DNA from 2 places in the Microbacterium longlingense genome. Region 2 is predicted to be linked to the other one. Evidence: riboswitches for the same ligand, from Rfam matches in the RefSeq annotation. Region 2 holds a riboswitch; the other holds the start of a gene.

Region 1 (15,462 bases), on a different contig from region 2:
CCGCCGGCGGTGAAGACCACGTCGCCCCGCCGCATTCCGAGCATCGCCGCGACGCGTGCGCGGGCGTCGTCGAGGGCCGCCGCCGCAGCCTCGCCGATGGTGTGATGACTCGACGGGTTGCCGAAGACGCCGCGGAGGAACGGCATCATCGCCTCGAGCGCTTCGGGCCGGACCGGCGTGGTCGCGGCGTTGTCGAGATAGAGCATGGACTCAGCCGACGTGCAGGTCGAGCCCCAGATCCAGGGCACGGGCGGAGTGGGTGAGCGCGCCGACCGAGATCACGCCGACGCCGGTCTCGGCGATCGCGCGCACCGTTTCCATCGTGACGCCGCCGGAGGCCTCGCACACGGCGCGGTCGCCGATCTGGGCCACCGCGATGCGGAGGTCGTCGAGGGAGAAGTTGTCCAGCAGCACGGTGTCGGCGCCCCCGGCGATGACGGCCTCGATCTGATCCAGCCGGTCGACCTCCACGACCACGTGCATCGTGTGCGGCAGGGTGTCGACGGCCGCCCGCAGCGCCGTGGCGAGATCGGCCCCGCGCCGGGTGAGCACGCCCAGGTGGTTGTCCTTGGCCATCACGGCGTCGGACAGCGAGAACCGGTGGTTGCCGCCCCCGCCGCTGGCCACCGCATGCCGCTCGAAGGCGCGCAGGCCCGGGGTCGTCTTGCGGGTGTCGACGATGCGCGCTCCCGTGCCGGTCACCGCGGCGACGTAGGCCGCGGTGAGCGTGGCGATCCCGCACATGCGCTGGCAGAAGTTCAGCCCCACGCGCTCGGCGGTCAGCACGCTGCGCGCCGAGCCGGAGACCGTGGCGAGCACGTCCCCGGGGAGGAACCGGGTGCCGTCGGCCACGGGGAGGATGACCTCCACGGCCGGATCGGTCAGCCGGAACGCTGCGGCGAAGACCGCGCCCCCCGAGAACACCCCCTCCTCCCGCGCGACGAGGTCGGCCTGCGCGCGGGCATCCGCCGGAATCAGGGCGGCACTGGTGGCATCGCCCCAGGGGGCGTCCTCCTCAAGAGCGGCGGCGACGACGCGGTCGATGGTGGCAGGGGTGAGCATCAGGCGGCTCCGATCACGGCGTCTGCGGCGGGGTGGTCGACAGCGGCCAGCGGGGGATAGTCGCTGCGGTAGTGCGCGCCCACCGACTCTCGGCGGGCGCGGGCGGCGGAGACCGCGTGCGCGGCGACGAGGAGCAGGTTCTCGTCCTCGTGGTCTCGTTCGGTCACCGGCGTGCGCGCGCGGGCGCGCCATGCCGCGATCGTGCGGGCCGCCCTGGCGAGTCCGGCTTCGTCGCGGACGAGGCCGGCATCCGACCACATGAGCTCTTGCAGGGCCCCGCGGGTGAACGGCTCAGCGGCGGCATCGGGGGCGACAGACGGCAGTGGTCCGGGTACGGCTCCTGGCGGGTTCCACTCGTCCGGACCAGTGAGGTCGGCGAGGACCGCCGCGCCGGCACGCGCACCGAACACCGCCCCCTCGAGGAGCGAGTTGCTCGCCAGACGATTGGCGCCGTGCACCCCGGTGCGCGCGACCTCGCCGACCGCGTAGAGCCCGGGAAGCGTCGTGCGGCCGTCGAGGTCCGTCACCACACCCCCCATCAGATAGTGCGCTGCGGGGGTGACCGGCACCGGCTCGGAGGCCCAGTCGATCCCGCGCTCGCGCAGGGCGGCGTCGATCGTCGGGAAGCGTTCCGCCAGGAATGCTCTGCGCTCCGCGGCCGTGGCGCGCAGTCCGCGCGCGTCGAGGAACACCGGGCGCCCGTCCTGGGCCGCCATCCGATCGGCGATCGCCCTGGCCACGATGTCGCGCGGAGCGAGCTCACCGTCGGGGTGGGCATCGAACGCGAAGCGCCGGCCGGTCTCGTCGATGAGCACGGCGCGCTCGCCGCGGACGGCCTCGGAGACCAGGAAGGCTTCTCCGGCGGCGACGATCGTGGGGTGGAACTGGAAGAACTCCAGATCGCTCACCGCAGCGCCTGCGCGGATCGCGGCGGCGATGCCGTCGCCGGTCGCGACGGGGGGATTGGTGGTGTGGGCGTACAGCTCGCCGGCACCGCCCGTGGCGATCACGACGGCGTCGGCGCGGACCGTCTCACGATGCCCGGTCACACCCGGCGCGTCGCCGATCAGCAGCTCGGCACCGGTGACACGACCGGCCTCGACCACGAGATCGAGGAGGAAGGCATGTTCGACCACGCGCGCCTCGCTGGCGCGCAGCCGCTGCACGAGGGCATGCTCGATCTCGCTCCCGGTGGCGTCGCCGCCGGCGTGCAGGATCCGCGGGTAGGAGTGCGCGGCCTCGAGGCCGCGGTGAAAGACGCCGTTCTCATCGCGGTCGAAGTCGACGCCGAGCTCGATGAGCTCGCGCACCCGGCCAGGACCATCGGCGACAAGGGTCCGCACCGCCTCCGCATCGTTGAGCCAGGCCCCCGCGACCAGCGTGTCGTGCACATGGTCGTCGAGCCGGTCGTCGTCGAAGGACACCACCGCGATACCGCCCTGCGCGAAGCGCGTGTTGGCGTGGTCGAGGACGTCTTTGGTGACGACCGTGACCCGGCAGCCGTGACCGAGAGCGTGCAGGGCAGCGGTGAGCCCGGCGATGCCGCTGCCCACCACGAGCACGTGCGCGCTCATCGGGCTTCCTGCTCGGCGGGTGCGGGCACGGGCGGCTTGGCCACGAGCATCCGCTCGAGCGCACGCCGGGCGGGGACAGCCACATCGTCCGACACGCGGATGCGGTTCTGGACCCGCCCCGCGACGAGCTCTTCGAGCACCCACGCGAGGTAGCCGGGGTGAATGCGGTACATCGTCGAGCAGGGGCAGACCACCGGATCGAGACAGAACACCTCGTGCTGCGGGTACTGCGCAGCCAGGCGCCGGACGAGGTTGATCTCCGTGCCCACCGCGAAGACGGCGGGCTCGGTCGCCCCGTCGATCGCCCGGCGGATGTAGTCGGTCGAACCCGCCTCGTCGGCCGCGTCGACGACCTCCATCGGGCACTCGGGGTGCACGATCACGCGGACACCCGGATGCTCGACCCTGGCGCGATCGATCTGGGCGACCGTGAAACGGCGGTGCACCGAGCAGAACCCGTGCCACAGGATGACCCGGGAGTCCTGCAGGTCCGCCGCCGTTGAGCCGCCCAGGGGACGACGGGGATTCCACATCGGCATCTGCTCCAGCGGCACGCCCATCGCCTTGGCGGTGTTGCGGCCCAGGTGCTGGTCGGGGAAGAACAGCACACGGCGGCCGCGCGCGAACGCCCAGTCGAGCACGGTCTGTGCGTTGGACGAGGTGCAGACGATCCCGCCGTGACGGCCGACGAACCCCTTGATCGCCGCGGAGGAGTTCATGTAGGTCACCGGCACCACCGGAACGAGACCTTCGGAGTCCGGTTCGTCGAGCGGCCCGAGCACGTCCTCGAGCTGCTCCCAGCACTCCTCGACCTCGTCGATCGAGGCCATGTCGGCCATCGAGCATCCGGCGGCGAGGTTCGGCAGGATCACCGCCTGCTCCGGGCGGGAGAGAAGATCAGCGGTCTCGGCCATGAAGTGCACGCCGCAGAAGACGATCGCCTCCGCATCGGGGTATTCGAGGGCGGCATTGGCGAGCTGGAACGAGTCGCCGACGGCGTCGGCGTGACGGACGACCTCCTCGCGCTGATAGAAGTGGCCGAGCACGACGACGCGGTCGCCGAGGATCTCCTTCGCGGCGCGTATCCGGGCGTCGAGCTCCTCTTCCGCAGCGTCGCGGTAGGAGGCGGGCAGCTCGCCCTGGCGGGGAGCGCCGGTGGGGATGACATCGCCCATCGACGAGCCGGGGCCGTATCCGGGGCGGGTGTCGAAGTCCCAGGGGCCGACGGCGAGGTCGGTGCTGCAGACGCCGTCGTCGGCGGGGCCGGGGTCGCCGTCGACGATCCGGTGGATGAGATGGTCGACCGACGGGTCGCGCAGGGCAGGGGTGGGCAGGGATGCAGGAGTCATGGCGTTCTCGTCTCCTCGGGGGCCAGCGGGCCGCGCTCGGCGAGCTCCACGGCGGTGTTGTAGCGGTAGAGGCGCGCCGGTCTGTGCGATCCGGTGCGGAACCTCTCCGTGGGCAGAAGGTGGCCAGCGGCCTCCACCTGACGGCGGAAGTTCGCGGGATCCAGGGGGCGTCCGAGGATCGTCTCGTAGGCCTCGCGGAGGTCGGACAGGGTGAACTCCTCGGGGAGGAAGCCGTGCGCGATGCGGCTGTAGCCGACTTTGTTGCGCAGCCGCCACAGCGCATATTCGACGATCTGGTTGTGGTCGAAGGCGAGGGCGGGGAGGTCGTCGGCGTCGAACCAGTGCACGTTCTCGGGGGCGAGACCGGTGGCACGGTAGGCGGCGCTCTGGGCGTCGACCTCGTCGGCGCGCAGGAGCGCCCAGTACACGATCGACACGACGCGGGTGGGGGAGCGATCGACGGCACCGAACGCATACAGCTGTTCGAGATAGCTGGGGGCGAGGCCGGTCGTCTCGGCGAGCGTGCGGGAGGCGGCGTCCTCCAGGCTCTCGGCGGTGGCGAGCCATCCGCCGGGCAGCGCCCACTGGTCGCGGTGCGGGTCGCGGGTGCGGCGCACCAGAGGAAGGCACAGGCGGGCGCGCCCGTCGCTGTCGCGACGCAGGGTGATGATCACGGTCGATACGGCGACGCGGATGGCATCGCGGTGTTCGGCCCCACTTCGTGTCGTCATGACCCTAACCTCCTGCGGCGATCTTAGTGTCAGCATGACTCGAAGTGCAAGCCGCCCTCCGCTCGTGCAGACTGCTCGGGGTTCGGCCTTGCCGAACTCAGGCAGAACCGCGCCGTCGGCGGCGCGGCGGGCCGGAGCAGCCGCGCGGCGCCGTTTCTGCCTGACTTCGGAAAGGACCGCGGCGCGGCGAGTACGCTATGGCTGCGCGTGCGTACCGGGCTCGCCGCGCCGGGGGGAAAGATGCCGGGAAGAATCGTCGACTATTTCAGCGGTGTGGTGGGAAGCGTGCGGCTGGCGCTGCTCGTCGCCGCGCTGACGTTCCTGCTCCAGTGGGCCTTCTCCGTGCTGCGCCGCCGCGGTCCGGACAGGACGGCCCGCAAATCCGGCCGGGATGGCGCGGTCCGCTGGGTCCGTGCGGTGGCCACAGCAGTGGTCGCGGGGGCGGTCCTGCTTCTGGTTCTCGTGCTCTGGCCCGGCGGCACCGGGAGCCCGGAGCCCTCCGGAAAGCAGGGCGGACCATCGGTTGCCGCGACATCCCGCGGCGAGCTGCGGCTGGACCCGGAGCCGCAGATCGAGACGCTCCTGGTCGGCGGGGCGCCGGCTGCCCGGCCCAGCTATCGGATCGCTGCGGAGGGATGCCCCGGCGACGCCATCGGGGTCGATGTGGTGCTGCCGGACGCTCCGCCCGCCGTCGAGCTCTGGTTCGGCCTGGATGATCACGCCGGTGCCGGCCGTGCGGTCCTCGTGGAAAGCGGAGGCTCGCAGCGCACCGTGGAGGGGATCACCCCGGTGCGTGTCGTCGTCGAGATGGCGGACGGATCGGGAGCTTTCACGCTGCGCGCGCTGCCTGCAGCCGGGGCGGACTGCGACTCGCCGGCCATCGCGGTCACCGTCAGGAAGACATAGCGGACGAGAAACACGAGCCATCACACAGAGGTCGTCGTCGACAGGGAGACGGCGACCGCATCGGGGGGAACCATGAAAAGCACCTCGCGCTCCGCAATCGCAGCCGTCCTGGTTGCCACGGCGCTCTTGGCGGGCTGCGCTCCGCCGGGACCGCCGCCGGCGGATGCTCCCGGCGGAGCGGCGGGGAGCGACGCCGAGCGGGCGCTGATGCCCTCCGTCGTCGGCGTCACCGAGGAAGAGGCGCGGGCGATGATCCTCGGCGCGGCTCCGAACGCGGCGATCTCGCTCCAGCAGCGGCGCGACGCGGGAGTCGCCGGCGTCGTGCTCGCGCAGGACCCTGCCGCCGGGTCGGCGGTCGGCGAGCTCGTGGTGTTGACGATCTCGACGGGGAGCATCGAGGTGCCGGATGTCGTCGGACAGCCGGTCAGTGCGGCCAAGAAGGCCCTGCGTGAGGCCGGGTTCGAGGTGGCGGAGCGTGAAGTCGCCGAGCAGGGCGCCGCGGACGGGACGGTCGTGGCGCAGCGCCCGGAGCCGGGGGCGCTCAATGAGGCGGTGGTGACGCTCGACGTGGCCCGTCGGGATGCGGCGACGTATCTCGCCGACATGGATCCCGTCGAGCGCGGTGACCAGACCCGCGTCCGGGTGGAACCTGCTGAGGTCGACGGTCGGCAGTACACCCAGGCGATCGTCATCGAACCGACCTGGAGCGCCGGGCCGGTCTCGGTGTCGTACAACCTCGGGCGCGGGTATGCGCAGTTCGACGCGGTCGCCGGCGTGTCCGATCTCGCCTCGAGCGACGCGCGAGCGGCGATCGACATCCGGGCCGAGGACGGCCGGTCGTTGTTCTCGGCGTCCGACCTCGCGCTGGGGCAGCCGGTGACCATCGACGCGCTCAACGTCGACGGCGTGCTCCGCCTCACGATCGACGTCACGCTCACCGGTTCCGACGCGGTCTTCGTTCTCGGTGACCCGCGGCTCTCGAACCCGCGCGGTTGAGCCGGGATCCGGCGCCGTGCCGAACTCCGGCAGAATCGTGCGCGCAAATCCCGCGGACCCGCCGTTGCGGCGGTGCGCGGCTGGGCTGGCGGGATCTGCCTGAGTGGGGGAGTGTGCCCCCCCCCCCGGAGCGGGCCCACTCGGCCGGTCCGCGCACCGCCCGATCAGGCGTATCGGGCCGGACCCGTGGCGCGGTACCCTAGGGGAACAAGTGAAGACAGGCCGCATGGTGTGTGCGGGAGAGCCCCGGTGAAACAGGCCGGGCACCGAAGGAGCAAGCCTCCCCGCCAATCTCTCAGGTACGCGTACCGCTCGCACCCGGCCGCTCTGAAAAACGACGTCGTCTCCGGCGTCGTGCCGACGGTGAAAGCCGGGCCCCGCGCCCGTGCGAAGCTCTCAGGCCCATGACAGAGGGGGAGTTCTCCGGCATCCGGTCATCCGGTCGGATGCCGATATCCGACGAGGGAGAGCTCATGACCCAACCCCGCTATACGCCCCTGAGGGAGCGCCACGAGGCGCTCGGGGCATCCTTCACCGATTTCGGGGGCTGGCAGATGCCGGTGCGCTACACCTCCGATCTCGCCGAGCACCATGCGGTGCGCGAGAGCGCCGGCCTGTTCGACATCTCGCATATGGCCGAGTTCACGGTCGAGGGAGCCGACGCTGCCGCCTACCTCGACAACGCCCTGGCCGGGCGGCTGTCCGCGATGTCCGTGGGCAAGGCGAAGTACTCGCTGCTGCTCGCCGAGCCCCGCGGCATCATCGACGACGTCATCGTCTACCGGCTCGCCGACGAGCGCTTCCTCATCATCTCCAACGCCGGCAACCGCGCCGCGGTCGCCGAGGCACTGCACGAGCGCGCCGCCGATTTCGCCGTCGAGGTCGTCGACGTCAGCGACGACTACGCGCTCCTGGCCGTGCAGGGCCCCGCGGCCGAGCAGATCGTCGCCGAGACCGCGGGCATCTCCGCGGTCTCGGTGCCGTGGTCCGAGCAGAAGTACTACGCCTGGGCCGACGGCCTGTTCTCGGGAGAGCCGCTGCTGATCGCGCGCACCGGGTACACCGGCGAGGACGGATTCGAGCTGCTGGTGCCCGCTGCGCAGGCGCCGGCGCTGTGGGATGCCGTCGTCGCGGCCGGTGCCGCGCACGGTCTCGTGCCGTGCGGGCTGGCTGCTCGCGACACGCTGCGCCTCGAGGCGGGGATGCCCCTGTACGGCCATGAGCTCTCCCTCGACATCGTGCCGGCGCAGGCCGGTCTCGGGCGCGTGGTGGTGGCCGCCAAGGAGCGTTTCGTCGGCAAGGACGGCATCGAGCCCGCCGAGGGCGCGCGCGTGCTCGTCGGTCTCACCGCCGAGGGACGTCGCGCCGGCCGCGCGGGCTACGCGGTCACCGACGCCGACGGCGCTGTCGTCGGCGAGATCACCAGTGGTGCGCTCAGCCCCACCCTCGGCCACCCGATCGCGATGGCCTTCATCGACCCGCAGGCGGCCGACGCCGACCTGTTCCTCGACGTGCGCGGCACCAAGATCCCCGCGACCGTCACCGACCTGCCTTTCTACCGGAGGACGAAATGACCGATCTGAACACGCTCCGTTACAGCGAAGAGCACGAGTGGGTCGCCCTCGAGGGCGATGTGGCGACCATCGGCGTCACCGACTACGCCGCTGAGCAGCTGGGCGACGTCGTCTTCGTCGAGCTGCCGGCGGTGGGTACCGCGATCGCGGCGAACACCGTCGTCGGAGAGATCGAGTCGACCAAGTCGGTCGCCGAGCTCTACGCGCCGGTATCCGGCGAGGTCGTCGAGATCAACGACGATGTCGTCGCCGATCCGTCGCTGGTCAACTCGGCATCGTTCGACGGCGGCTGGCTCCTGAAGGTCCGCGTCGCAGCGGGCGCTCTGGACGGTCTCCTCAGCCGCGACGCGTACGTCGCCCACACCGAGGGCTGATCGGCGGTGGCCGAGGACAACACCCGAGGCGATCTGTTCGCCGACCGCCATATCGGCGTGGATGCGGCTGCCGAGCGCACGATGCTCGACGCGCTCGGCTACGAGACGCTCGATGCGCTCGTGCAGGCGGCCGTTCCCGCGTCGATCCATGCCGCCGCCGTTGCCGACAGTGCGATCCCCGCCGCGGCGACGGAGGCGGAGGCGCTCGCGGAGCTGCGCGGCCTCGCCGCGCAGAACACGGTGCGCCGCGCGATGATCGGTCTGGGCTATTACGACACCCTGACCCCGTCGGTGATCAGCCGCAACGTGCTCGAGAACCCCTCGTGGTACACCGCGTACACGCCGTATCAGCCGGAGATCTCGCAGGGGCGCCTGGAGGCGCTCATCAACTTCCAGACGATGGTGACCGACCTCACCGGCCTCGCCACCGCGAACGCGTCCATGCTCGACGAGGCCACCGCCGTGGTCGAGGCGATGCTGGTCGCGCGGCGCGCGGTCCGCGGCGGCGGCGACGTCTTCGCGGTCGACGCAGACGCCCTGCCCCAGACCAAGGCCCTGCTGGCTTCCCGGGCCGAGGTGCTCGGGATCGAGGTCGTCGAGGTCGACTTCGCCGGGGGCGGCGTGCTCCCCGACGGGATCTTCGGAGCGGTCATCCAGTATCCGGGTGCCTCCGGCCGGGTGTGGGACCCGTCCGGCGTGATCGACGCGGTGCACGTCGCCGGTGGTCAGGCCGTGGTCGCCGCCGACCTGCTCTCGCTCGCGCTGCTGGCCTCGCCCGGCTCGCTCGGCGCGGACATCGCGGTGGGCACGACGCAGCGATTCGGCGTGCCGCTCGGCTTCGGCGGCCCGCATGCGGGCTATATGGCGGTGCGCGCCGGGCTCGAGCGCCAGCTTCCCGGCCGTCTCGTCGGCGTCTCCCAGGATGCTGCGGGCTACCCCGGTTACCGGCTGGCCCTGCAGACGAGGGAGCAGCACATCCGGCGGGAGAAGGCCACATCGAACATCTGCACGGCGCAGGTGCTCCTGGCCGTCATGGCATCGATGTACGCGGTGTACCACGGCCCGGACGGCATTCGCCGGATCGCGACCGAGACCGCGCAGAAGGCTGAGGCGCTCGCCGCCGTGCTCCGCGGCGCCGGCCGGGAACTGGTGACAGACGCGTTCTTCGACACGGTGCAGGTCACCGGCGTCGATGCCGCTGCCGTGGTGGCGCGGGCGAAGGACGCCGGCTACCTGCTGCGTCTGGTGGACGAGGGCACGGTGGGCGTCTCCGCCGACGAGACCACGACCGCCGCCGACCTCGCCGCGGTCGCCGCGGCCTTCGGGGTGGAGGTGGCGGGGGAGTCGTTCGGCTCCGGCATCGCGTTCCGCGACGTCGCGCCGATCGCGGCGGTCCCCGCTGCGCTGCATCGCACGGACGCGTACCTCACCCACCCGGTGTTCAGCAGCCATCGCTCCGAGACCGCGATGATGCGCTACCTCAAGCGTCTCGCCGACCGCGACTATGCGCTCGATCGTGGCATGATCCCGCTGGGCTCGTGCACGATGAAGCTCAACGCGGCGACCGAGATGGCGGCGATCACCTGGCCGGAGTTCTCTCGGATCCACCCGTTCGCGCCGGCCGAGGACGTGCAGGGCTACCTCACGCTCATCGATCAGCTCGAGTCGTGGCTCGCCGAGGTCACCGGCTACGACGCCGTCTCGCTGCAGCCCAACGCGGGCTCGCAGGGCGAGCTCGCCGGACTGCTGGCCATCCGCGGCTATCACCGTGCGAACGGGCAGGCCGAGCGTGACGTGTGTCTGATCCCGTCGTCTGCGCACGGCACGAACGCCGCGTCTGCGGTCCTCGCGGGTATGCGCGTGGTCGTCGTGGCGTGCGATGACGGGGGCAACGTCGATCTCGACGACCTGCGCGCGAAGGTGTCCGAGCATGCCGACGATCTTGCGGCGCTGATGATCACCTACCCCTCGACCCACGGCGTGTACGAGCAGGACGTGCTCGACATCACCCGGGCAGTGCATGACGCCGGTGGTCAGGTCTATGTCGACGGTGCCAACTTCAACGCGCTGATCGGCTACGCGCGACTGGGCGAGCTGGGCGGCGACGTCTCGCACCTCAACCTCCACAAGACGTTCGCGATCCCGCATGGCGGCGGCGGCCCCGGCATCGGGCCGGTGGCGGCGAAGGCGCACCTGGCGCCCTTCCTGCCCGGCCACGCGCAGGCGCAGCGGGCCGAGCACGCCGGCGGGTTCGTCTTCGCGGGCGGTCCGGTCTCGGCGGCGCCCTACGGGTCGGCCGGGGTGCTGGCCATCTCCTGGGCGTACATGCGGATGATGGGCACGGCCGGTCTCAGCCGGGCGACGGCCTCCGCGGTGCTCTCGGCGAACTACGTCGCTCGACGCCTGGGGGAGCACTACCCGGTGCTCTACACGGGCGAGGGCGGCCTCGTCGCCCACGAGTGCATCCTCGATGTGCGGCCGCTCAAGGAGGCCACCGGCATCTCGGTCGACGACGTCGCCAAGCGTCTCATCGACTACGGATTCCACTCCCCGACGATGTCGTTCCCGGTGGCGGGGACGCTCATGGTCGAGCCGACCGAGTCGGAGAACCTCGCCGAGATCGAGCGCTTCATCGAGGCCATGATCCAGATCAAGGCGGAGGCCGATGCCGTCGCGGCCGGCCGCTGGCCGGCCGATGACAACCCGCTGGTGGGCGCACCGCATACGGCGGCCGCTGTCATCCGCGGGGAGTGGGACCACGCCTACACGCGCGAGGAGGCCGCGTTCCCGGTCGCCTCGCTCGTCTCCGCGAAGTACTGGCCGCCGGTGCGTCGCATCGATCAGGCCTACGGCGATCGGAACCTGGTGTGCGCCTGTCCGCCGATCGAGGCGTTCGCGCAGGAGGTCGTCGCCGCGGAGCGCTGAGCGGATCACGACACGTCACGGTGGTCGCGCGTACCAGACCGCCGTGACGTGTCGTGCCGCCGAGGTCGGCGGCACGCGTCCCCGCGCGGTACGGTCGAGGGACCCCCGACCCCCGTGAGGAGCCCCATGCCCGCTGCCGATGAGACCCGTGTCTACCGCTCCGTGCAGAGCACGGTGATCTTCGTCGGAACGGCCGTCGTCGCGGCGTTCTTCCTCATCGACGCCGTGGTGCGCGCCGGATGGGTGCAGGCGCTCCTCCTCGCGCCCTGGGTGCTGCTGGTGCTGTGGTGCGCCTACGAGCTGAGCTTCGTGTCCTTCGTCGCCAGTTCCCGCGACACCCTCACCGTGCAGAACCTCCTGCGACGCACCGTCATCCCGTGGGCGCGGATCACGGATATCCGCCTGCGGTGGCAGCTGGAGTTCACGCTCGACGACGGCACCCGGCTGACGGCGTTCGAAGCGCCGATCGGCGGCCGCCGAGCCGCCGCAGCGAAGGATCCCGCCCAGCTGAAGACGCCGGGCGGACGCGCTTACGCGGAGATCGTCGAGAGCTGGGAGCATGCTCCCAGCTCGGATGCCCCGGTCGTGCGCAGCTGGGACGTGCGCGCCCTGGTCGTGCTCGGAGCGATCCTGGTGTGGACAGCGGCGGCGCTTCTCTACGTCGCCCTCGCCTGATCGTCGAATCGGGGGACCCGCTTCCGCAGCACCCGGCACCGCGTCCCGCTCCGGGATCGGCTCAGGATGGCGCATACTTGTCTGATCGGCGAATTATCACCCGCCGATAACGTTTTGCTCGGACCCTGCGCAAGAGAACCCGGAACGTGCGTATCGTCATTCGGTGGCGTACGTGCTGAACCGGTACGCACGCCGTGCATTTCCACTGATCGAGAGGAATGAACATGTCGAGACGACGTTGGGGACTGGGCGCTATCGCGCTGGCGTCCGCCGTGTCGCTGACGCTCGCCGGCTGCGCGGCCGACAGCGATGACAAGGCTCCCGCCGAAGAGGGCGGCGAGGCTGCGACCAGCACGGCCATCATCACCACGAACGGCTCCGAGCCGCAGAACCCGCTGATCACCTACGCGACCACCGAGACCGGTGGCGGCAAGATCCTGACCGCGATGTACGCGGGTCTGGTGAGCTACACCGCCGAGGGCGACGTGGAGAACGAGGTCGCGGAGTCCATCGAGAGCGACGACGCCACCACCTGGACGATCACGCTCAAGGACGGCTGGAAGTTCACCAACGGTGAGGAGATCACCGCGAAGACCTTCGTCGACACCTGGACGCACGCGGCAGAGGACCCCAACGGCGCCTACTGGTTCGACATCGTCGAGGGTGCGAGCGACGACGGCTCCACCGCTCCGACCGGCCTCACGGTCGTCGACGACAAGACCTTCACCGTCAAGCTGAAGAACGCCGACGCGAGCTTCCCGATCCGCCTGGGCTACACCGCGTACATGCCGCTGCCCTCCGTCGCGTTCGACGACATCGAGGCGTTCGGCGAGAACCCGATCGGCAACGGCCCCTACATGCTCGACGGCGAGGGCGCCTGGGAGCACGAGATCAGCGCTTCGCTGGTCACCAACCCGGACTACAAGGGCAACCGCACCCCGGTCAACGGCGGCGTGAAGTTCGTCTTCTACAGCGACCTCAACGCAGCCTACGCCGACGCGCAGAGCAACAACCTCGACGTTCTCGACACCGTGCCAGACACGGCGTTCAAGACCTACGAGACCGAGTTCGACGGCCGCGCGGTGAACCAGCCGGCAGCCATCTTCCAGGGCTTCAACATCCCCTACTACCTGCCGGCCTTCGCCGCGGGTGAAGAGGGCGAGCTGCGCCGCGCTGCGATCTCGATGTCGATCAACCGCGAGGAGATCACGAGCGCGATCTTCGACGGCACCCGCACCCCTGCCACCGACTTCACCTCCCCGGTGGTCGCCGGCTGGACCGACTCGCTCGCGGGCGCGGACGTGCTGGAGTACAACCCGGAGAAGGCGAAGGAGCTGTGGGCCAAGGCCGACGCCATCCAGCCCTACACCGACACCTTCACCATCGCGTACAACTCCGATGGCGGACACCAGGCCTGGGTCGACGCCGTGGCCAACCAGATCGCGAACACCCTCGGGATCAAGGCGGAGGGCAAGCCCTACCCGACCTTCGCCGCGGCGCTCGATGACCGCGTCAACGACCGTCTGACCGGTGGCACCCGCGCCGGCTGGCAGGGCGACTTCCCGTCGATGGAGAACTTCCTCTCGCCGCTGTACTCCACCAACGGCAGCTCGAACTACGAGAACTACACCAGCGCCGAGTTCGACGGCAAGCTCACCGATGCCGCTGCGGCCGAGTCCACCGGCGACGCCACCGCGCTCTACCGCGAGGCGCAGGAGATCCTGCTCAAGGACCTCCCGGCTATTCCGCTGTGGTACGCCAACGCGGTCGGCGTGTGGTCGGCGGATGTCGACAACGTGGTGTTCGGCTGGGATTCCGTCCCGCTCTACTCCCAGATCACCAAGGGCTAGTAGCCTGACCTGATGGTCTGGCGGACCGGTGCCCGAGGCGCGTGAGCGCCCCGGGCACCGGTCCGCCAGGGCCGTGTTCCCTCTACGTGTGACTTCTGAGGAGCATCAATGCTCTGGTATCTCGGTCGGCGGCTCCTGCAGCTGATCCCCGTCTTCTTCGGGGCGACCTTCCTCATCTACTTCATGGTGTTCGCCCTTCCGGGCGACCCGATCGCTGCCCTGTTCGGCGACCGCCAGCCGTCGCAGGCGGCGATCGATGCGATCCGCGCCCAGTACAACCTCGACAAGCCCTTGCTGGTGCAGTACGCCCTGTACATCGGCGGGCTGCTGCGCGGCGACTGGGGCACCACCTTCTCCGGGCAGCCGGTCATCGACGTGATGGCCAGGGCGTTCCCGATCACCCTGCGCCTCGCGCTGCTGGCCCTGGCGATGGAGGCCATCGCCGGCATCGTCGTCGGCCTGATCGCCGGGCTGCGGAAGGGCAAGCTGTTCGACGCCACCGCGCTCGTGGTGAGCCTGCTGCTGATCTCGGTCCCCACCTTCGTCATCGGTTTCGTGCTGCAGCTGGTGGTGGGCGTCCGGCTCGGCTGGGCGAGACCGACCGTGAGCGGCGAAGCTCCCTGGAGTGAGCTGATCCTGCCGGCGATCGTGCTCGCGTCGGTGTCCTTCGCCTACATCGTCCGGCTCACCCGGGCGAGTGTCGCGGAGAACCTCAACGCCGACTTCGTGCGGACCGCGACGGCCAAGGGCCTTCCCCGGCGTCGGGTGATCCCCGTGCACGTGCTGCGCAACTCCCTCGTGCCCGTGGTGACGTTCCTCGGCATCGATCTCGGCTCCCTCATGGTGGGCGCGATCGTGACAGAGGGCATCTTCAACATCAACGGCGTCGGCGGAACGATCTACCGCGCCGTGACGATCGGCGAGGGACCAACGGTGGTCTCCTTCGTCGCCGTGATGGTGATCATCTTCATGCTCGCCAACCTGCTCGTCGACCTTCTCTACGCCTGGCTCGACCCGAGGATCCGCTATGCCAAGTAACCCGCGTCCGGGGCAGGAGCACTTCATCGCTCCGATCGAGGAGACCCCGCTCCAGGTCATCGACGCCGTCGACACCGAGTCCAAGCCCCGCACCACGTGGGGCGACGCCTGGGCGTCGATGCGCCAGCGCCCGATGTTCTGGATCTCTGCGGTCCTGATCGTCGTGATCGTCTTCGTGGCGATCTTCCCGGGGCTGTTCACCCACGAGTCCCCGTCGACCGGCTGTCTGCTCGCCAACAGCGACGGCCCGCCCGCTCCCGGGCACCCCTTCGGGTTCACCCGTCAGGGCTGCGACGTGTACGCCCGCGTGCTCTACGGCGCCCAGGCCTCGCTCCTGGTGGGCGTGGTCGCGACGCTCATCGTCTCGATCGTCGGGTCGATCCTGGGTGCTCTCGCCGGCTATTACGG
Region 2 (15,462 bases):
GTCGAGTGGCTCGTCGGCGAGGTCGAGTCCGTGGAGGGGGCGGCGAGCCGTCGTTCCCTGGCGCCCTGGATCGAGGTGGAGGACACGGCCGATTTCGTGCTCCGGCACCGGGGTGGGGCGGCGTCGGTGTTCTATGCCACGCTGTGCGGTCCGGACAACCTGCCGGTCACCGTCGACATCGTCACCGAGAAGGCGACGCTGTCGATGCGCGACGGTCTGGAGGTCCGATACAGCGACGGGCGGAAGGTCGTCGTCGTGGATGACGAGACGGCGACCGGAGAGCGCGCCTACTGGGGCACCTCCCACCGCAAGCTGATCCACGACTTCTATGCGCGGCTGACGGACACCGAGCCCTTCTGGCTGGGTGCGGAGGCCGGGCTGAAGGCGCTGACGCACATCAGGTCGCTCTACGAGCAGTCCGGCCTCATCACCGGCGCCGACCCCGTCGTGGCGTGACCGGCTCGCCCGGGGGAGAGGCGGCCGGACGACTCGGACGCGAGCAGCGGAGATGAGAGACCAAGAACCTCCCGGCGGATCGATCCGCCGGGAGGTTCTGTCGCGGTGTCAGGCGACCGGGCCTTGTGCTGTCTCGGGGTTCGGACAGAACTCCCGGGAGATCCGCTCGACGATCGTGTCCAGGTCGTCGGATGCGTCGACGTGAAGAGCTGCCTCGTCCGGGCCGGGGGACTCATAGGCCTGCAGCTGCGATGCGATCAGGGAAGACGGGAAGAAGTGGTCATCGCGATGCTCGACCCTGCGGGCGAGAAGCTCCGGCGGAGCCTCGAGCGCGACGATGCGCACGTCGGGGGCCGCCCGGCGCAGGACGTCGCGGTATGCCCGCTTGAGCGCGGAGCAGGCCACGATGATCCTGTTGTTCGTGGCGAGCGTGCCCCCCACGGCCGAGAGCCAGGGCCAGCGGTCGTCGTCGTCGAGCGGGACGCCGTCGGACATCTTGCGGCGATTGGCCGGCGGGTGCAGGTCGTCGGCGTCCACGAAGGTCGCATCGACCGCTGTCGCCAGTCGCGTCGCGACAGCGGTCTTGCCGGCGCCGCTCGGCCCCATCACGACGACGCGAAGGTCACCAGTCATGAACGGTGCCGTCGGCCAGCCGGTTGTAGGGGAGATATGCCGTCTGGTACGGGTAGCGTCCGGCCTCGTCGACGTCGAGCTCGACGCCGAGGCCCGGCGCGTCGCCCGGGTGCAGGTAGCCGTTCGCCCACGTGAACGACTGCTGGAAGACGCTGTCCGTCTTGCTGCCGTGTTTCATGTACTCCTGGATGCCGAAGTTATGGATGGCGAGCCCGAGGTGCATGGCCGCTGCCATCCCGACGGGGGAGATGTCGGTGGGCCCGTGCATGCCGGACTTGATCTGGTACTGGGCAGCGTAGTCGAGCACCTTCTTCAGATGGGTGATCCCGCCGGTGTGGGTCACCGCGCTGCGGACGTAGTCGATCAGCTGCTCTCGGATGATCTGCTGGTAGTCCCAGACCGTGTTGAAGATCTCCCCGATGGCCAGCGGTGTGGTCGTGTGCATCCGCACCAGGCGAAGGGCCTCCTGGTTCTCGGCGGGCGTGACATCCTCCAGCCAGAACAGGTCGTAGGGCTCCAGGGATTTGCCGAGGCTGGCCGCCTGGATCGGCGTCAGCCGATGGTGGCTGTCGTGGAGGAGCGGCAGCTCGGGCCCGAACTCGTTGCGGACGGCCTCGAAGACCGTGGGCACGTGGCGGAGGTAGCTGCGGGTGTCCCAGTCCTCCTCGTTGGGGAGCGCACCCCGCTGCGCCGGCTCGTGGTCGTAGCGCACCCCGCTGTTCGCCGCGAAGGTCGCGTTCGACGCGATCCCGTAGATCGACTCCAGTCCGGGAACGCCGGTCTGGATGCGGATGGCCCGGTAGCCCTGCTCCTGGTGCGACCGCACCGAGTCGAACAGCTCCGCCGTGCTCTTCCCGGAGGCGTGGCCGTAGGCCAGGAGGCCGGTGCGCGACGCTCCCCCGAGCAGCTGGTAGACCGGCATGCCGGCGACCTTGCCCTTGATGTCCCAGAGAGCCATGTCCACGGCGGCGATCGCCGCCATGGTCACGGGTCCGCGGCGCCAGTAGGCGCTCCGGTACAGGAACTGCCAGGTGTCCTCGATGCGCTGCGGATCGCGACCGATGAGGAGGGGGACCACATGGTCGGCGAGGTACGCCACGACGGCGAGCTCCCGGCCGTTCAGCGTCGCGTCACCGATTCCGACGACGCCGTCGGACGTGGTGAGCCTGAGGGTGACGAAGTTGCGGTCGGGGCTCGTCACGATGACTTCGGCCCTGTCGATCTTCATGGGGTCGTCCTTTCCGAATGCTGCGCTGGGACTGGTCGTTTCGTGTAGCATAACCAGATGTCAACCGATTGCCAAATAGGTCCGCAAGGACTGTTTTTGCCTGATATCTTGGGCGGCAAGCGATTGACACAACCGATGGATCCTCTGGGTGTCAGATCCGTCGTGTCGACCGCGCACCCGCGTGAAGAAGGGAATCCCCGTGCTTCTGCACCTCAGCCCCGACCGGTTGTTCCCGGCCGACCCCGCAACCCGCCGCATCGCCAGAGACCTGTATGAGGCCGTGCGCGCGGCGCCCATCCTCTCTCCGCACGGGCACGTCGACGCCGGCCTGCTCGCGCAGGACGCGGCGTTCTCCGATCCGGCCGACCTGCTGATCGTCCCGGACCACTACGTCCTGCGACTCCTCCACGCGCACGGACTGGGGCTCGACGAGCTCGGTCGCGGCGTCGACGCGCCCGACGCCCGGGACATCTGGCGCCGCTTCGCCTCGGGCTGGACCCTGTTCGCCGGAACCCCGGTGCGCGCGTGGTTCGAGGACACCCTGCACTCGGTGTTCGGGATCGACGAGCACCCGTCCGCGGCCAACGCCGATGAGCTCTTCGACGCGATCGCCGGCTGGATCGCCGACCCGGCCTCACGCCCGCGTGCGCTGATGGATCGCTTCGGAATCGAGGTGCTCGCGACCACGGACGACCCTGCCGACACGCTGAGCGCGCATGCCATGCTCGGCGCAGACGACACTTTCACCGGGCGGGTGCTGCCCACTTTCCGTCCCGATCGCTTCTTCGACCCGGCGGCCGACGCCTGGCGGAGCGCGCTGGACGAGCTCACCGCCGCGAGCGGCATCGACACCGGAACGGCGGCGGGGCTGATCCGAGCGTTGGAAGACCGTCGCACCCACTTCCGCGCGCTGGGTGCGACAGCCACCGACAGCGGCGTTCTCGACGCCTGGGCGACGCGCCTCGGTGCAGCAGAGCTCGAACGCATCCACCGGGCGGGCCTCGCGGGCGAGGCGACTCCGTCGGAGGCCACGGCGTATCGCCGACACATGCTGTGGGAGATGGCCCGGATGGCGAGCGAGGACGGTCTGGTGATGCAGCTGCATCCCGGTGTCCTGCGCGGACACCACCGTCCGACGACGCAGCGCTTCGGTCCGGACACCGGTCACGACCTGCCGCTGTCGACACGGTTCACCGAGCCGCTGCGGGAGATGCTCGGCGACTTCGGCACCAACCCGACGTTCCGCATCGTGCTGTTCACCGTCGACGAGACGGCGTTCACACGGGAGATCGCGCCGCTGGCCGGGTTCTATCCCTCCGTCTTCGCCGGAGCGCCGTGGTGGTTCCTGGACAGCCCGGACGGCATTCGGCGCTTCCGCGAGGGGGTCACCGATTCGGCGGGCTTCTACAAGACCAGCGGCTTCATCGACGACACCCGGGCATTCCTGTCGATCCCTGCGCGGCACGACGTCTCCCGCCGGATGGACGCCGGATGGCTCGCTGAGCTGGTCGTGACCGGACGCCTGGATGAGGAGGAAGCGGGCACGATCGCGCGCGATCTCGTCGATGCCATCCCGCGGGGCGTGTTCCGGCTCTGAACGACTCTCCCGTGCGAGGAGGGCAGCCCGGCCCGGCCCGGCTGGGATGCCCTCCTCGCCCGGGAGCTCCCCCGCCGGGATCCTCCGGCCGGGGTTCTCAGACCCCGGGCGCTCAGGCTGCAGGCTCGGGGGGTGTCGTTGCGGGATCGTCCGCGTTCGATCCGCCGCGATCCTGCGGCAGCAGGCCGCGGTGCGATCGCACGCTGCGCACCAGGCCGGCGGCATCTGCACGCTGCGGGACGTCATCGCGCCAGACCGCGTTGAGCGCGCGAGTGAATCCGACTCCCGAGACGGCCACGGCCCGGAGCGTTCCCCGTGCCAGGTCGGTGTCCACGGCGAGCCGGGAGACCACGGCGACGGCTTCGCCGTGGCGCACGGCGGTGAGAATCGCCGAGGTGGAGCCGAAGGCGGGCAGTCGTGCGGGCAGTGTCACGCCGGCTGCGCGCAGGGCGTCCTCGATCACCTCGAGGGTGCCGGAGCCGCGCTCCCGCACGACCAGTCCTGCCCGCACGAGGTCGGCCGGCGTCACCGTCGGCGTGTCATCGAACCACGGGTGCCGTGGCCCGACGACCGCCAGCAGTTCATCGCGGCCGACGGAGAGGCGCGCCAGTCCCGCCCTGATCCGGTTCCCCTCGACGAAGCCGACATCGGCCGCGCCGCTGCAGATCCAGGTCATGACCTCTTCGGAGTTCCCCACCGACAGCGTCACCTGGCCGGGGGTGATCCACCCCGAGATGCGGGGGTCGGCCAACCAGCGGGGGACGAGCTGTTCGGCGATCGTGAGGCTTGCCGCGATGCGCAGCCGTCCGGAGCGCTGCCGGGGGACGTCGGCGATCGTCTGGGCGAGCGTGCGGCTGGCCGCCAGGACGCCGGCGGCCGACTGGGCGACGGCCCGCCCCTCTCGGGTCAGGGTCGTGCCGCCGGCCCCGCGGGAGAGCAGGGGGAAGCCGACGGTCGCCTCGAGCTTCGCCAGGTTGGCGGACACCGTGGGCTGGCTCAGTCGCAGGTGCCGCGCCACCGCCCCGAGCGATCCCTGTGCCTCGAGCTCGACCAGCTGTCGCAGCACCGCGAGGGTGATCCGTGCGTCCAGCTCCGGCGAACCGCTTTCCGGCGTTGCGGGGTCTTCCGGGGATGCGGGGCCTACCGGGGATGCGGGGCCGTGGGGCATAGACGAAGCCTATGCCCCACGGAGGGGTTTGGGCGTTCCGCAGCGCACGGAAAGCCAGCAGGCTGGACCCGTGACGTCGATGATTCTCCCCGCTGTCCGTGCGCACGCGCCCGTCGCCGTGGTGACGCTGGTCTCTGCGCTGGGTATCCTCTGGTTCGCCAGTGCGGTGCCGGTGCTGTCTGCGCTGCTCATCGCGATCGTCGTGGGAGCGGTCCTGGGTAATCTCCGCGTCGTGCCGGCCTCGGCGGCGGGCAGCATCTCGTGGACGTCGAAGAAGTTCCTGCGGCTGGGGATCGTCCTGCTCGGATTCAAGCTGTCGCTGACGAGCCTGATGCAGATCGGCGGGCCGGGGATCGCGGTGCTGCTGATCACCGTGGTCGTGACCTTCCTCGGCACCGTGTGGATCGGGGGTCTGCTGCAGGTTCCGCGCGTGACGCGCATGCTCGTCGCGACCGGGTTCTCGATCTGCGGTGCGTCGGCGGTCGCGGCCATGAGCAGCATCGTCGACCCGGAGGGCAAGGCGGAGGAGGACACGGCCCAGGCCATCGCGCTCGTGACGATCTTCGGGACCATCGCCATGCTGGCCCTGCCTGTGCTCTCGCCGCTGCTCGGGCTGACCGACCTGCAGGCGGGCGTCTGGGTGGGCGCCAGCGTTCACGAGGTCGCGCAGGTCGCTGCCGCCGGCGGCATGATCGGTGCGGCGGCGCTGACGGTCGCCGTCGTCGCCAAGCTCGGGCGCGTGGTGCTGCTGGCGCCGTTGATCATGTCGGTGAGCGCTGCGGAGAGCAGAAGGTCCGGCCGTGATGTGAACGCGAAGCGCCCGCCGTTGATCCCGCTGTTCGTGGCGGGTTTCCTCGCGGCTGTTGTCGTGCGGACGGTGCTGCCGCTCTCGCCCGAGGTCTTGCAGGCGGCCGACCTCGCAGCGAACGTGCTGCTGACCGCCGCCATGCTGGGTCTCGGCTTCGGAGTGAACATCGCCAAGCTCATCGCGACGGGCTGGCGGCCCTTCGCTCTCGGTGCGATCTCGACCCTGGTGGCAATCGGAACGGCGCTCGCGAGCATCGTGCTTCTGGGGCTGTGAGGCGGTCCCGCAGAGACGCGGGTGCGCCATCGCGGTCAGTCTTCTTCGTCAACGAGAGTATTCAGCCGTCCGTGGCAATAGCGCAACGCCGCAGTTTGCAACGCTGACAAGGTCGCTCCGTTCGGGCGACCAGAAATCGATCCGGAGTGTTTGCGTGCTCCGGCGCACCACGGAGTTGGGGGAGACATGAAGAATAAAACGCCAGAGCCATCCACGGTCACACGTCGAACAGTTGTCAAGGGGGCGGCATGGTCGTTGCCGGTCATCGCGGCATCGGTGACCGCGCCGCTCGCAGCGGCGACGACAGGCGGTGAAAACGAGGAGCCATACTGCGCTAACGCGGCAGACTTCCGGGACGCGCGGATCTCGACGGAACCGGTTGACCAGCCGACGATCACAGAGGACTTCGGGCCGGGTACCGCCGTCGGGTACCTCTATGACCCGTCCGACTTTCCGGACATTAAGGTGCGAATGACAGCGTCTTTCACCTACATAGGAAGTCAACCCCTGGATCTCAGAACTTTTGTGATCGAGTCGAGGGGTAGGTGGTTGGACACTGGAGGCGACCCTGATCGGACGTACGGGGACTACACGGCCATCGCGGACACCGTAGAAGTATTGTCACCTGCGGGCCTTGCTGCTGTGAGCCTCAGGGGATGGGGTGGTCCGACAAGCCCCAATCCCAATGCCTTCTTCAGGCTGACGACGGGAAATTCGGATGAGGTCCTTCCGAGCGGCACGACGGTGACTGTCACGTGGCAGGTCAAGAAATCCAGGTCGTTTAGTGGAACTTATACGGCCAGTGACAAGCCAACCGCGATGCTCATCATGTGCAATGATGTTTGCCATCTGGAGGAGCGACCAGATGCCAGCTATAATTGGATAAATTGAATCCCGATATTCATTTAGGGGCGGTATCCGATAACATAAGTCGTGGGTTGCGCCGTGTGGTTCTTGGCATCCTCGGCGTTGCTGACGCATCGCACCTACTACCCACGTGCCCAGCGCACGCGCACGGCGCTCATCCGCCCTGTGCGATCGTTGCTGATCTGTGCTCAGCCCCGTAGCTGGACGATCCGGATCGCATCGCCACCAGCCGGGGGGGGACAACGCCATCGCGGAGTGCGCATCCGGTGCGGTGCGGGCAAGGTAGGAGTCAGGTGATCCCGCAACGCGGCGCGCCGTGTTGCGGGATCACCAACCGGAATCCGGGCGAGCTCTCGCCCCCGAATCTCGAGAATGATGGTGTCCGTCATGCCCAACATGGGGCCCCTGCTCGAGGGGCCACCCCGTCCCACAGCCGATGAGCGACGGCTGCTGGTTTTCGACCCAAGACGAATGCGCCCGGAGGAACTGCGCCGGATGATGGGGAGGGCGGGGTGTTTTTCGAATCTCTGGATCCGGCGGCCACGGTCGCCCGGGTGATGCGTTTCGATCGTTTCGCGATCCTCTCCGTCTCGTGCCCGGGCGGCTCCGCGCTCTGGCGGCCGAGCGCGGATGTGGGAGCGCACCGTTATGTGGTGGTCTTCGTTTCCCGTGGCAACCTGGTTGTCACGGCGGCCGCGCATCGCTATGCCGCTCTCGAGGGGGCGGTGGTCGTGTTCTTCCCGGACGACGAGTTGGTTCGGCTCTCGGCAACCACGCCGGTGGAAGCTCTGGCGTTCAGCTTCGATGCGGACGAAGTCGCTCCGCTGACGCTCTCCGCCGACACCCTGCGCGTCGGTTACCCGGAGTCGGCCATCTTCGCCGCGACCTATTCCGCCCTTCAAGCTACGATCGCGGCAGAACCGGTCTCCGACCCGGCGATAACGTTTGCCGTGAAGGTCATGCTCAACGGCATCGCCCGAGCTCTGATCAAGTCGCTCGTGGTGCCCGCAGACACGATCGTCGAGGCCGTCGCGCGCATCGTGGACGAGCAGCACACGGACCCGGCTTTGGGGCCAGACGGGATCGCCACCCAGCTGCGAGTCTCCAAGAGCACCCTCTTCAAAGCCTTCGCGGGGCAGCCGTACTCGCTCGCCGAGACCCTTCGCCGGCGCCGCGCGGAAACCGCCGCCATGATGATCGCGCGATCACCCGGCATGTCGCTGTCCGAGGCCAGCCGGCATTCCGGGTTCCGGTCGCCCAACACGCTGCGTCGCGCCCTCGACGCCTACGGCTATGAGTGATCCCTTTCCGGGCGACACCGCCCGGAAAGGGATGGTCGGTGCTCGATCCGCCCGAACCCGCATCCCTCAGCACTCCACGACGTTGACGGCGAGGCCGCCCATCGCCGTCTCCTTGTACTTGCTGCTCATATCGCGACCGGTCTCGCGCATCGTCGCGATCACATCGTCCAGGGAGACGCGGTGTGAGCCGTCTCCCCACAGCGCCATCTTTGCGGCGTTCACGGCCTTCGCCGCCGCGATCGCGTTGCGCTCGATGCAGGGGATCTGAACGAGGCCGCCGATGGGATCGCACGTGAGCCCGAGGTTGTGCTCCATCGCGATCTCGGCGGCGTTCTCGACCTGACGGGGCGTGCCGCCCAGCACCTCGGCGAGCCCCGCCGCGGCCATGGACGAGGCAGATCCGACCTCGCCCTGACAGCCGACCTCTGCGCCGGAGATGGACGCGCGCGCCTTGAAGAGCACCCCGACCGCCGCCGCGGTGAGCAGGAAGGGAACCGTCACCGCATCCGCGCCGAGCCGCTGGCCCTGCGGGGTGTAGCGCGTGGCGTAGTGCAGCACCGCGGGGACGATGCCGGCAGCACCGTTCGTCGGGGCCGTGACGACGCGACCCCCCGAGGCGTTCTCCTCGTTGACGGCGAGCGCGACCAGATTCACCCACTCCTGCCAGAGGGCCGGGTCGCTGCCGTCCGGGTCCTGTGCGAGGAGTCGCGCGTGCCACTCCGGCGCGCGCCGGCGCACGCGCAGGCCGCCGGGCAGCACGCCGTCACGACGGACGCTGCGTGCGACGCAGTCCACCATGACGTCGCGGAGGTGGAGGATGCCGCTACGCACGTCCTCCGGGTCGCGCGCTGCGGTCTCGTTGCGGAGCATGACCTCCGAGATCGGAGCATCCAGGCGATCGCAGTGCGCCAGCAGCTCGGCCGCTGTCTCGAACGGGTACGGGGTCGGGGCTGCGGTGGCGGCCGCCTGCGCGGTGTCGCCCTCGCGGGTCACGAATCCTCCGCCGGTGGAGTAGTAGACGGCCTCGTCGAGAACCGTGCCGTCCGCCCGTAGGGCGCGCAACCGCATGCCGTTGCTGTGCCCCGGCAGCTCGGTGAAGGGATCGAGCCGAATGTCGTCCTCTGAGAACGCGATCGTGCGGACTCCGCCCAGGAGCAGCCCCTCGTGATTCTCGAACGCCGCGCGGCGGGACTCGACCTGCGCGGGCAGCACCGTCTCGGGGCGCCACCCCTCCAGGCCGAGCAGCACCGCGGTCAGCGTGCCGTGTCCGCGTCCGGTCGCCGCGAGCGAGCCGTACAGGGCTACCTCGATCGTGTCGGCCTCGTGGGCGTCGATGCGTGCGATGAAGTCGGCGGCAGCCCGCATCGGGCCCACCGTGTGGGAACTGGACGGCCCGATGCCGACGGTGAACAGGTCGAAGACACCGACGTTCATGCGCTCGTCGCCGAGAACGGCGCGAGCCCGGGGTAGAGCGGATGCGCCGCGGCAAGCGCGTCGACGCGGGCGCGCAGCGGGGTGAGGTCGTCGCCGTCCGCGGCGATGAGGGCGCGGGCGATGACGTCTGCGACCTCCTGGAAGGCCGCTTCGCCGAATCCGCGCGTCGCGAGGGCGGGCGTGCCGATGCGCAGGCCACTGGTGACCATCGGGGGCCGGGGGTCGTTCGGAACCGCATTGCGGTTGACGGTGATGCCGACGCTGGCGAGCCTGTCCTCGGCCTGCTGCCCGTCGAGGACGCACGCGCGGAGATCGACGAGCACCAGGTGCACGTCTGTCCCCCCGCCGACCACCGAGATCCCGGCGGCTGCGCAGTCGGGCTCGGTGAGCCGTGCGGCCAGCGCCCTGGCCCCGTCGACCGTGCGGACCTGTCGTTCGCGGAAGTCGTCTGTCGCGGCGACCCCGAGCGCAACCGCCTTGGCCGCGATGACGTGCTCGAGGGGGCCGCCCTGCTGGCCCGGGAAGACAGCGGAGTTGATCTTCTTCGCGATGCCGGGATCGTCGGTCAGGATGAGTCCGCCGCGCGGCCCACCCAGGGTCTTGTGCGTGGTGGTGGTGACCACGTGGGCGTGCGGCACGGGGGAGGGGTGAACCCCGGCCGCCACGAGTCCGGCGAAGTGCGCCATGTCGACGAGCAGGAACGCGCCCACCTCGTCGGCGATCTCGCGGAACGCGGCCACGTCGATGACGCGCGAGTGCGCAGACCAGCCGGCGACGATGAGCTGGGGACGGTGCTCCCTGGCGAGCTCGCGCACCTCGTCGATGTCGATACGGAAGTCGTCTGCACGCAGGTGGTACGGCACCACGCGGTACAGACGCCCGCTGAAGTTGAGCCGCATCCCGTGGGTGAGGTGCCCGCCGTGCGCCAGGTCCAGCCCGAGGATCGTGTCGCCCGCCGTGAGGAGCGCATGCATGGCGGCCGCATTGGCCTGCGCGCCCGAGTGCGGTTGCACGTTCGCGTACGCCGACCCGAAGACGGCCTTTGCCCGCTCGATCGCCAGGGTCTCGACCTCGTCGATGAACTCGCAGCCGCCGTAGTAGCGGCGCCCGGGGTAGCCCTCGGCGTACTTGTTGGTGAGGACGGAGCCCTGTGCCTGCATGACCGCGAGGGGGGCGTGGTTCTCCGACGCGATCATCTCCAGGCCGGTGCGCTGACGTTCGAGCTCACGGTCGATCGCGGATGCGACGGCCGGGTCGAGGAGGGCGAGGGGCGCGGTCAGGGGATCGATCGGGGAAACAGAGTCGATCGTGGAAACAGGGGTGGGTGACATGGCGGAACTCCTGGGTCTGCACGGCGTGCGGATATGGGTGAGTTCCTCCCCCTCTGTCATTGGCCTGAGAGATTTCACGCGAGCGGTTCGCGCTTGCCCCGTCGGCGGGTGCTCGACGCACCGCTTTTCAGAGTGGCCTGATCGTCTCGGTACGGGGGCCTGAGAGATTCCGGAGAGGGGTTGCTCCTACGGCAGCCGGCGATGCGGCGTTCTCCCGAGACGATGCGCGGCCCGGTATTCGGTTGCGCGGCGAGCCTACGCAGGCAGCTCCGACGCTGTCAAGGGAGCCGCCGCAATCCCCGGCGGGTGGTGAGCAGCGGCGTGGACCCTCCCCGGGCGGAGGGGGCGCCGCGACGTGGAGCGGCGAGCACACGGTCCCAGGCCTCGTCGTCCGTGGCGGCGACGCGTCGCGCCGATGTGCAGGAAGGCGAACGTCAGGGCGCGGGACAACCGCGTGTTTCCGCTGAAGAGCGGACGGTTCTGCGCGAGTCGCGAGAACAACGCAGCCGCCTTGCGGTCGATGGCCGGGTACGCCTCGTCGCCGCACATCGATGCTGTGGCCGCGCGAGCGCCGAGAACGGCAGCTTTCGATTGCTTATGCGCCGGCTGAGACATGCGACGACGGTGAGAGCCACCGTGGGCTCGATGCACTCGTTCAGGCCTCTTCGAGGCCGCGGAGTGTTTCTGTGTATCGCCTGGTGACGTCGCCGTCCGATGGTGCACGGGCACGACGTCGTCCGAGTCGAACGCGCGGCCGCTCGTCTCGGCACGGAGTCTGAGAGATTCCGGCGCAGGGCGGCGATCGGTAACGCGGCTGTTACAGGATCGATACAGACACGCAATCGGACACTGTCCATAATGTGTGCAACACAACCGAACACCCTTCGCACCGGCCACCGAGCTCCACGGCGGCGACCGGTCGTCGAACAGCCGTCGGGGAGAGTTCCGCAGCAGCGGACGCCGAAGGGGCAAGTACCCGCAATCTCTCAGGCACCAGGACCCGCGGCTGGGGAACTCTGGAGAGCGGCCCGACGTGGGGCCCGCCGAAGGGGAAGAAGCGTCACAAGCGCGACACTCTCAGGCTCAAGGACAGAGCGGGCAGGCACCTTCGCTGCGCATTCCCGCGTGGCGACCATCTCCGCCTCTGGAGTCCCCATGAATCTGCCTTCTGCCACCATTGTTTCGGACTCGACGGATATTCTCGCCGTCGCCAACTCCCCCGTGCTGTGGATAGCCGTCGTCGGCGTCTTCGGCCTCATCCTCACCCAGACAGTCATCTACTACCTGGCTGTACGCAAGGCCGCTCCTGCGGTCGGCATGAGCCCTCACGACGTACGCCGTTCGTTCCGCGCAGGTGCGGTCGTCTCGATCGGACCGTCGCTGGCGGTCGTCCTCGTCGCGGTCACCCTGCTGAGCGTGTTCGGAACACCCGGCGCGCTCACCCGCATCGGTCTCATCGGATCGGCGGCGTTCGAAGTCGCCGGCGCCGGCATCGTCGCCGATACCCGCGGTGTCGCCCTCGGCGGTGAGGGCTACACGCAGGCCGTGTTCGCCACCGTCCTGCTGTGCCTCGGCATCGCGGGCAGCGGATGGATGATCGTCACTCTTATCGCCACTCCTCTCCTCAAGAGGGGGACAGGCAAGCTTGCCACGAAGACCACCGGACGAGCGGCCACCGCGATGGCCGTGATCCCCGCAGCGGCGCTCATCGGAGCGTTCGCCACCTTCGGGATCCAGCAGCTGACGAGGGGCATCGCTGCCGCGACGGTGGTGACCGCGAGCGCTCTCACGATGCTGATCTGTCTCTGGGTTGCGAAGAAGACCGGCCAGAGCTGGCTCCGCGAGTGGGGCCTCGGTTTTGCGCTCATCGTCGGCATCGTCGTCGGCATAGTCGTCAGCGGCGCAGGCATCGCCTGACCGCGACCCCACTCAGACGAGGACACTCATGACCACGCACACAGCTCCTGAGCAAGACGCAACAGCGGCCTGGTCCGCTTTCGACAAGACGACCTCGCGGTGGGGGAGGATCACGATGATCGGCGCCATGATCGTCGTGATCGCCGGGCCGGGAATCGTCGCATTCCAGCTCGGCGTTCCGCCGTCATGGATCGTGACGGGCGTGCTGGCGATCGCCGCGGCTTTCGGGGTGATCTGGTTCGTCGAGCCGCTGTCGTACTTTCCCATCCTGGGCCCGGCGAGCATGTACCAGGCCTTCATGATCGGCAACATCTCGAACAAGCTGCTCCCCGCGGCGATCGTTGCGCAGTCGAGCATCGACGCCCGGCCGGGCACGAAACGCGGTGAGCTCGCGGCGGCTCTCGCCATCTGCGGCGCGGCGCTGACCCATCTGCTCTCCCTGGCGATCTTCGTGGGAGTCCTCGGCAGCCTCCTGCTCGCGCTGATCCCGCCGGAGATCACCACCAGCGTCCAGACCTTCGTGCTCCCGGCGATCATGGGCGCTGTGATCGTGCAGCTGGTGGCGAGCAACCCGCAACCGCGCACCCTGCTCATCGCTGTTGGCGTGGCGCTCACCGTCACCCTCCTCCTGACCCCGCTCATCCCGGTGCTCGCGCCGTTCGGCATCGCGATCGCGGTCATCCTGACCATCTTGCTGGCGCTCTTCCTCCCCGGCGGCGCGAAGACGACAACCGAGAAAGACAACCCCCAGCCGGCCGCATGAGGCCGGCACGGAAAGAAAGGCAGGGACGATGACAACGACATCTGTCGAAGACGCGAGTTCGGTCGCGCAGCTGGCCCCGCTCGTCGATGAGCTCAGTCCGCGATTCACTCGTCTCAGTGACGAGATCTGGGATGACCCGGAGCTGCGGTGGGAGGAACACCGTTCCGTCGCGCGCCAGATCGCCGCCGCGCGGGAGTTCGGCGCGCGCATCACGGAGCACGTGGGCGGAGTGCCCACCGCGTTCTCCGCCGAGTGGGGCTCCGGCGGTCCGGTGATCGCCTTCCTCGGCGAGTACGACGCGCTTGCCGGGCTCAGTCAGGCGGCCGGGGCGGCCGCGCCAGCACCAGACCCTGGCAGCACGTCCAGCGCCGGTCATGGCTGCGGCCACAATCTGCTGGGTGCTGGTTCGCTGCTGGCCGCGGTTGCCGTGGCCCGCCACCTCGAGTCGACCGGCGTTGCGGGGACCGTGCGGTACTACGGCTGCCCGGCCGAGGAAGGTGCCGCCGGCAAGACGTTCATGGTGATCGGTGATGCCTTCGCGGATGTCGACGCCGCCATCACATGGCATCCGATGGATGCCATGTCGACCGAGCAGTGGCTGAGCCTCGCTTACACGCAGGCATACTTCCGCTTCCGCGGCGTCCCCTCGCACGCCGGTGCGGCCCCGCAGCATGGGCGCAGCGCGCTCGATGCTGCGGAGCTGATGAACATCGGGGTCAACTTCCTCCGCGAGCACATGGAGGACACCGACCGCATCCACTACGCCTTCACCGACGCCGGAGGTCCGTCGGCGAACGTCGTCCAGCCCACCGCGGAGCTCTACTACATCGTTCGTTCTGCCCGCGTGGCCACGATGCGCACGCTGTTCGACCGGGTCACGCGTATCGCCGAGGGGGCGGCGCTCATGACTGATACCCAGCTGGAGGTCGTCTTCGACGGGGCGTGCGCCGAGCTGCTGCCCAACCGCGTTCTTGAGATCGCCCTCTACCAGAACGTCCGGGAGCTCGGCGGCGTTCCCTTCGATGACGCGGATCAGGTGCATGCGCGTGCACTGCAGGCGGCACTTCCGCAGGAGTCCGTCGATGCTGCTCGTCGCAAGCTGGGGGTGGGGGACGATGCACCCGCGCTCTTCGACGGGGTGAGCCCGCTGAACGACCCGGAGCGCCGGCATCAGATGACCGGGTCCACCGACGTGGGCGACGTCAGCTGGGTGGTGCCCACCGTGCAGATCATCGGTGGCACGCACGCCGTCGGGACCCCGCCGCACACGTGGCAGTTCGTCGCCCAGGGTAAGAGCCCCGCCGCGCACAAGGGCATGGTCCACGCGGCCACCGCGATGGCGGCGACGGCGACAGACCTGTTCACCGACTCCGAGCTCCTCGCCGCCGCCCGAGCCGAGTTCGCGTCGGTGATCGCCGAGACCCCGTACGATTGCCCGATTCCCGCCGGCGTGGTTCCTCCGCCGCTGCGCCCCGGCTACGCACCCGCGTGACCGGCCCGGATTCCCGACGCTGATCCTCTCGGCCGGACCCGCTGCGTGCGGCCGAGAGAATCCGGACGACGACACGGGCCCGGTTTGGCATGATGCCGATCTAAGATCGGCGTCGTGTACGCGAACTCCCCGGATGCCGACGCTCAGAAGCAGGACGAGCTGCGCGCGCGGCGAGTGGGCAACGACGACCCGCG

What was found. A riboswitch is a leader RNA that binds a small molecule or an ion and turns the genes downstream of it on or off. The one in region 2 is predicted to bind glycine.
Region 1: another riboswitch for glycine. It lies ahead of gcvT (glycine cleavage system aminomethyltransferase GcvT); the one in region 2 lies ahead of glyA (serine hydroxymethyltransferase).

Annotation. Positions count from the first base shown of each region.
Region 1 is NZ_JBYRJA020000006.1:64,831-80,292, forward strand. It holds gene AC3RXY_RS10075 (cysteine desulfurase family protein) at 1-206, opposite strand, end outside; gene nadC (carboxylating nicotinate-nucleotide diphosphorylase) at 211-1,062, opposite strand; gene nadB (L-aspartate oxidase) at 1,062-2,636, opposite strand; gene nadA (quinolinate synthase NadA) at 2,633-3,985, opposite strand; gene AC3RXY_RS10095 (NUDIX hydrolase) at 3,982-4,716, opposite strand; gene AC3RXY_RS10100 (hypothetical protein) at 4,924-5,622, shown strand; gene AC3RXY_RS10105 (PASTA domain-containing protein) at 5,830-6,618, shown strand; glycine riboswitch at 6,845-6,939, shown strand; glycine riboswitch at 6,940-7,039, shown strand; gene gcvT (glycine cleavage system aminomethyltransferase GcvT) at 7,092-8,192, shown strand; gene gcvH (glycine cleavage system protein GcvH) at 8,189-8,566, shown strand; gene gcvP (aminomethyl-transferring glycine dehydrogenase) at 8,648-11,491, shown strand; gene AC3RXY_RS10125 (PH domain-containing protein) at 11,618-12,166, shown strand; gene AC3RXY_RS10130 (peptide ABC transporter substrate-binding protein) at 12,391-14,016, shown strand; gene AC3RXY_RS10135 (ABC transporter permease) at 14,125-15,054, shown strand; gene AC3RXY_RS10140 (ABC transporter permease) at 15,044-15,462, shown strand, end outside.
Region 2 is NZ_JBYRJA020000007.1:128,885-144,346, reverse strand. It holds gene AC3RXY_RS11750 (Gfo/Idh/MocA family protein) at 1-456, shown strand, start outside; gene AC3RXY_RS11745 (gluconokinase) at 565-1,089, opposite strand; gene manD (D-mannonate dehydratase ManD) at 1,079-2,317, opposite strand; gene uxaC (glucuronate isomerase) at 2,517-3,914, shown strand; gene AC3RXY_RS11730 (LysR family transcriptional regulator) at 4,027-5,082, opposite strand; gene AC3RXY_RS11725 (YeiH family protein) at 5,162-6,163, shown strand; gene AC3RXY_RS11720 (hypothetical protein) at 6,350-7,054, shown strand; gene AC3RXY_RS11715 (hypothetical protein) at 7,543-8,331, shown strand; gene AC3RXY_RS11710 (L-serine ammonia-lyase) at 8,398-9,765, opposite strand; gene glyA (serine hydroxymethyltransferase) at 9,762-11,096, opposite strand; glycine riboswitch at 11,140-11,233, opposite strand; glycine riboswitch at 11,234-11,323, opposite strand; glycine riboswitch at 12,021-12,108, shown strand; gene AC3RXY_RS11700 (DUF5058 family protein) at 12,252-13,013, shown strand; gene AC3RXY_RS11695 (hypothetical protein) at 13,042-13,776, shown strand; gene AC3RXY_RS11690 (amidohydrolase) at 13,805-15,268, shown strand; gene AC3RXY_RS11685 (TetR/AcrR family transcriptional regulator) at 15,383-15,462, shown strand, end outside.